2 linked regions of the Colwellia sp. M166 genome follow. The protein of the gene in region 1 binds, or shares a complex with, the protein of each later gene. Links are inferred from orthologs where the notes say so. Each region holds a gene or a part of one and is shown on either strand. Other genes may lie near its edges.

The links.
Region 2: the proteins of accC (region 1) and accD are in contact, whole or in part, in a solved structure (PDB 8UXZ), measured with the Escherichia coli proteins. The link is inferred for Colwellia sp. M166 from one-to-one orthologs.

What each region holds. Positions count from the first base shown.
Region 1 is NZ_CP040755.1:3,228,416-3,231,666, forward strand. The notes cover bases 28-2,944. They hold accC (acetyl-CoA carboxylase biotin carboxylase subunit), read right to left. Parts: upstream 2,201-2,944; coding sequence 854-2,200; downstream 28-853. Other genes in these bases: elbB (isoprenoid biosynthesis glyoxalase ElbB), read left to right, coding at 28-557; FGD67_RS14610 (oxidoreductase-like domain-containing protein), read right to left, coding at 554-727; accB (acetyl-CoA carboxylase biotin carboxyl carrier protein), read right to left, coding at 2,224-2,673; aroQ (type II 3-dehydroquinate dehydratase), read right to left, coding at 2,750-2,944. Outside these bases: more of elbB, read left to right, coding at 1-27; more of aroQ, read right to left, coding at 2,945-3,202. UniProt on the Escherichia coli protein: This protein is a component of the acetyl coenzyme A carboxylase complex; first, biotin carboxylase catalyzes the carboxylation of the carrier protein and then the transcarboxylase transfers the carboxyl group to form malonyl-CoA.
Region 2 is NZ_CP040755.1:1,362,878-1,366,173, reverse strand. Bases 335-3,296 are described here. They hold accD (acetyl-CoA carboxylase, carboxyltransferase subunit beta), read left to right. Parts: upstream 335-1,367; coding sequence 1,368-2,225; downstream 2,226-3,296. Other genes in these bases: folC (bifunctional tetrahydrofolate synthase/dihydrofolate synthase), read left to right, coding at 2,236-3,296; truA (tRNA pseudouridine(38-40) synthase TruA), read left to right, coding at 428-1,210. Outside these bases: FGD67_RS06145 (FimV/HubP family polar landmark protein), read left to right, coding at 1-294.

The sequences.
Region 1 (3,251 bases):
CAAAGTATCGTTGTTTTGCACCAAATATTAATCAGCATCATGTTATCAACCATGTTACCGGTGAGGTTATGGTAGCAGAGCAGCGTAATGTTTTGGTTGAATCGGCTCGTATTGCTCGTGGCGATGTGGAAGATTTAACAGAGTTTTATATTGATGAATTTGACGCTTTAATAGTGCCAGGTGGTTTCGGTGCCGCGAAAAATTTATCTGATTTTGCCATCAATGGTGAAGATATTCGTGTTAATGAACAAGTACTAGCTGTGTGCCAAGCATTTGTTAAAGCCAACAAACCTGCCGGTTATATGTGCATTGCCCCCGTAATGATCCCACTTATTTACGGAGAGGGAGCTCAGGCGACTATTGGTCAAGATATTGCCATAGCGCAGTCTTTAACGAATATTGGTCTTGCTCATAGAGCATGTGCTGTTGATGATATTGTTGTTGATGAAGCTCGAAAATTAGTCTCAACACCGGCTTATATGCTGGCAACTTCATTAGTGGAAGCGGCAAGTGGCATTAATAAGCTGGTTGAAAAAGTGATTAAGATGGCCAATTAATCGTCGGTTGTTTTTGTTTCTTGCTCTGCGGCTGCTTTTAATTCGACTTGCTGTAAGCGCCATTTTTTTCGTTCGGCGTAGTAGTGGTCCCAAACACAAGGGTTGCATGCACCACCGCCACAGCAGTCATCATCGGCGGGCGGTAAAGGTTTTTCTAGTAATTCAGTCATTGTTTCTAGCCATAATCATGGATAATAAGTCGTGCTTTATCGTTGATGATATCACGACATACGGTTTACACTGAACATAAAAAAAGCTCTGCATGCAGAGCTTTTTAGTCAGTAACGCTTTAACGTTTAGTCTAACTCAGCAAGCTTTTTCTCAAGGTAATGAATATTTGCACCACCGTTGACAAAACCTTGATCATTTAAAATGTCTTTATGTAATGCGATATTTGTTTTAATACCGTCAATAACTAATTCACTTAATGCGTTACGCATACGGGCAATAGCAACATCACGGCTATCACCCCAAGTGATCAACTTACCGATCATAGAATCATAGTGTGGAGGCACTGAGTAATCAGCATAAATATGAGAGTCCCAACGTACACCTAAACCACCTGGAGAATGAAAACGGGTAATTTTTCCAGGTGAAGGAATAAATGTGCGTGGATCTTCAGCGTTTATACGACATTCAATTGAATGACCAGACACTTTAATATCATCTTGGGTATAAGACAAAGGTTGACCAGCAGCAATGCGAAGTTGCTCTTTGATCAAGTCAACACCGGTAACCATTTCTGTTACAGGGTGCTCTACCTGAATACGGGTATTCATTTCAATGAAATAGAATTCCCCATTTTCGTATAAAAATTCAAAAGTGCCAGCACCGCGATAATTAATTTTTATACAAGCATTACAGCAACGCTCACCAATTTTTGCTCGCATTTCCGGTGTAATACCCGGTGCTGGCGCTTCTTCAACAACTTTTTGGTGACGACGTTGCATTGAACAATCACGTTCACCTAAATGAATTGCACCGCCTTGGCCATCAGCCATAATTTGAATTTCAACGTGACGTGGGTTTTCTAGGAATTTCTCCATGTAAACCATATCATTATTGAAAGTCGAACGCGCTTCAGATTTCGTTAGTTGAATAGACTCGATTAAATCTTCTTCACTGCGAACGACACGCATACCACGACCGCCACCGCCACCAGAGGCTTTGATGATCACTGGGTAGCCAATACGTTTACCGTGCGCTAAGTTAGCTACATTATCTTCCGTTAATGGACCATCAGAACCAGGTACGCAAGGTACGCCAGCGGCTTTCATCGCCTTAATTGCTGACACTTTATCACCCATTAAACGAATACTTTCCGCTTTAGGGCCAATAAAGGCAAAACCTGACTTTTCTACTTGTTCTGCAAAATCTGCATTTTCAGCAAGAAAACCATAGCCTGGATGAATGGCAACTGCGTCAGTAACTTCTGCTGCGGTGATAATAGCAGGAATATTTAAGTAACTATCCATCGCTGAAGGTTTACCAATACAGATGGTTTCATCAGCTAATAATACGTGCTTAAGATTTTTATCGGCTGTCGAGTGAACGGCAACCGTTTTAATGCCAAGCTCTTTACAAGCGCGCAATATTCTTAAGGCAATTTCGCCGCGATTGGCGATAACAACTTTATCTAACATGAAAATACCCTTATTGGTTGGGCTTATTCAATGATGAATAGCGGTTGATCAAATTCAATAGCATCTTCGTTTTCAGCTAAAATTTGTTTGACTACACCTGATTTATCGGCTTCAATTTGGTTCATCATTTTCATCGCTTCTAGGATACATAGCGTATCGCCAGCGTTAACGTGTTGACCCACTTCAACAAATGCCGGAGCATCAGGTGAACCTGCTGAGTAGAAAGTACCCACCATAGGTGAACGAACAATATGGCCGGTTATTGCCGGAGCAGCAGCTTCTGTTGCGGCAACTGGCGCAGCAGCTGCAGGTGCTGCTTGCATCATAGGCGTAGCTTGCATCATAGGTGCCGCTTGCATAATTGTGCCACCGCGACTGATACGTACTGACTCTTCGCCTTCAGAAATCTCTAACTCGTTGATGCCTGATTCTTCAACTAGCTCAATCAATTTTTTAATTTTACGAATATCCATGTGAATACCTTTTGATAATTATTTAATTTATATTGATAAAAAACTTAAGTGAATATCATCACTTAAGTAAAAGTGTCTATGTGTTGTGTGTTAACCAATCTCTTGCAAAATCTAAAGCATATTCATAACCACTGGTGCCTAAACCACTGATAACGCCTACTGCAATATCTGATAAATATGAATGTTGTCTAAATGACTCTCGTGCATGGACGTTAGATAAATGAACTTCAATAAATGGAATATTAACCGATAATAAAGCATCTCTAAGCGCAACACTGGTATGTGTAAAAGCTGCAGGGTTGATAATAATAAAGTCTATTTTTTCAAAGCTGGCATGAATTTCATCAATCAATATATGTTCTGCGTTTGATTGTTTATGGCTCAGCTGTAGGTTCATTTTATCGGCAATGCTAGTTAAGCTTGCTATAATTTCAGCTAGGGATGATGAGCCGTAAATCGTTGGCTCACGTTTACCTAGCATATTTAAATTAGGACCATTTAAAACTAAAATGTTAAACTTTGTAGTCATCTTCGGCAAAAACACCTTAATTGTTAAGTAATACTGCATCATGTCATAT
Region 2 (3,296 bases), 1.9 Mb from region 1 along the record:
ATTTCTGTCGATTCTTTATTATCGGATAGTTTATTAGATGGCAAGCCCACTGAACCTTATGAGAAAATGAATATTGACGTTGGGCTTGGTGAATTCCCAGAGTTTTCAGGTAATATTAGCGAAGATGATATTGACGATGATGACAATGGTATTGCAGCTAAGCTGGATTTAGCGAAGGTCTATCTTGAAATCGGTGATAACGAGAATGCCGAAGTTATTCTCCTTGATGTTGTTAAACAAGGCGATGCGCAGCAACAATTTGATGCTCAACAATTATTAGATAATATAAAGTAGTTCACTTTAAGCTTTATTAAAAAAGGCGGCAAATTGCCGCCTTTTTAATGCATTTTTATTATTATTTAATAGTCGCTTGGTAAAAAAGCTTAAAATAATGGATAATGCCATCACCTTAGCAGTGGAGGATAAAATGCGTTACGCTTTAGGCATAGAATACGACGGTAGTAATTACTATGGTTGGCAAAGACAAAAGAACGTTATCAGTGTGCAAGAGTCACTAGAAAAGGCGTTATCTAAAATAGCCAATGAGCCAATTGAGGTGGTATGCGCAGGTCGAACAGATACCGGTGTTAATGCGACTAATCAGGTTGTTCATTTTGAAACAGATAAAGTGCGAAAAGATGTGGCATGGACGTTAGGAGTTAATACTAATTTACCGAAAGACATTGCGGTATCATGGGTGAAAGAGGTCAATGAAGACTTTCATGCGCGCTTTAGCGCAACCGCTAGGCGTTATCGTTATATTATTAATAACAGTCGTTTACGCTCGGCTATTTTAAGTTCAGGTATCAGCTTTTGCCATTACCCGCTTAATGAAAATTTAATGCACCAAGCTGCACAATATTTAGTTGGCCGTCATGACTTTACCTCGTTTAGAACCGTGCATTGTCAATCGCATTCCCCGATACGTACGTTATATCATTGTAATGTTTCTCGCCAAGGTGAGTTTGTTATTATTGATGTCAAAGGTAATGCGTTTTTACATCATATGGTAAGAAATATTGCCGGTAGTTTGATGAAGGTTGGTCACGAACTAAAACCAGTGAGTTGGATTGATGAAGTACTAGAGGCAAAAAATCGTTGTGTTGCGGGTATAACAGCGCCGTCAGCTGGATTGTACTTTGTTGATGTTGATTACCCTGAAGAGTTTGCTATTCCAAAGCGTAGCCCAGGACCATTGTTTCTACTATAATCAGTGATAACAAAGAAAACAGACCAGTTTTTCCTATAATTGTATAGGTGTTCTATGGTCTAATTCAAAGTTATATATGTGAATAGTAAAATTTTATATTTAATGGTTGTATTTTGAACAATTATTGAATTTCTCGTGCATAGGCAAAAAATATATTATGAGCTGGATTGAAAAAATTCTCCCGAAAGCAAAGTCGACACAAAAAAGAAATATTCCGGAAGGTGTTTGGAGTAAGTGTACTAGCTGTAACGCGGTTCTATATAAAATTGAGTTAGACCGACAAATGTCGGTTTGTCCAAAGTGTGATCATCATATGCGAATTTCTGCGCGTAAACGTATTGATGGTTTTCTTGATCAAGGCGAGCGTGTCGAGTTAGGTGAAGAGTTTGAAGCACAAGACATTCTTAAGTTTAAAGACTCTAAACGTTATAAAGATCGTATTTCTGCAGCACAAAAAAGTACCGGTGAGAAGGATGCTTTAGTCGTTATGAGAGGTGAACTTCATGGGCAACCGATCGTCGTTGCAGCATTTGAGTTTGCTTTTTTAGGTGGCTCTATGGCTTCGGTTGTTGGTGCTCGTTTTGTTAAAGGCGTTGAATATTGCTTAGAACATAATATACCGTTTGTATGCTTTTCAGCCAGTGGTGGTGCACGCATGCAAGAAGCGCTATTTTCATTAATGCAAATGGCAAAAACCAGTGCCGCGTTAGCAAAAATGAGTGAAAAAGGCCTACCATACGTCTCAGTATTAACTGATCCAACTATGGGTGGCGTTTCGGCCAGTTTAGCAATGTTAGGTGATATTAATGTTGCTGAGCCTAAAGCTTTGATTGGTTTTGCTGGCCCACGTGTTATCGAACAAACCGTGCGTGAAAAGTTACCTGAAGGTTTTCAGCGCAGTGAGTTCTTGAAAGAAAAAGGCGCGATAGACTTAATTGTTGATCGTCGTGAAATGCGTAGCACTTTAGCGCGTATGCTTGCAAAGTTTATGGGACAAGATAGCCCAGCACCATAACGGTAAACTCATGTCAAAAATGATTAAAGGCCATTCATTTAAGAGCAATCTTACTGAATGGCTTTCTTATTTAGAAAGTATTCACTCAGTCGAAATTGATCTTGGCTTAGCACGTATCAATACTGTAGCAAAAAAACTCAATATTGATTTTACGCACTCAACAGTGATAACCGTGGCCGGCACCAACGGTAAAGGTACAACCTGTGCATTTTTAGAAAATGCTTTTTTAGCCCAGAGCCTAACCTGTTCGGTTTATTCTTCACCTCATATTGAGCGCTTTAATGAGCGTTTGCGGATTAACCGTTGTGAGGTTGATGATAATGCCTTAGTTAGTGCCTTTGAAACCATAGAAAGCGCCCGTGGTGATATTACGTTAACGTATTATGAATACACAACGTTAGCGGCCTTGCTTGTGTTAATGGCTGAACAACCTGATGTTATTATTCTAGAGGTTGGTTTGGGTGGACGCTTAGATGCAACCAATATTATTGACGCTGATATTGCGGTAATTACCACTATTGACTTAGATCATCAGGCATTTTTAGGTGATACGCGAGAGGCTATTGGCTTTGAGAAAGCAGGCATTATGCGAAGTAATACGCCTGTGGTTATTGGCGATGTAACGCCGCCTAAATCATTAGCAGTTCACGCTGATAATATTGCCGCTAAGGCATTTTTTCGTGAGCAAAGTTTTACAACTAAGTTGGCTGATGACAACGCTAGTTGGTCTTGGTCTAGTGATAAAAATAATTTCTCGGCGCTAAGTACTTGCCACATTCCACAAGATAATGTCGTAACGGCTATTATGGTGCTAGAGCTTTTGGCGGATAAACTCAGCTTATTGCTCACTAGCCAGTTTTTAAATCAGATTATCGCCGAAACTAAAGTAGCCGGAAGAATGGAGAGGTTCACGCTTGACGGTGATATTATTTTAGATGTTGGTCATAACCCACAAGCGGCACGATACTTAGCGAAAAAGTTGCGTGAGCTAAACTATCCTAAAGTGCATGCAGTGTTAGGGATGCTTGTTGATAAAGACATTAGCAATACCGTGTCAGCGCTTTTAGCTGA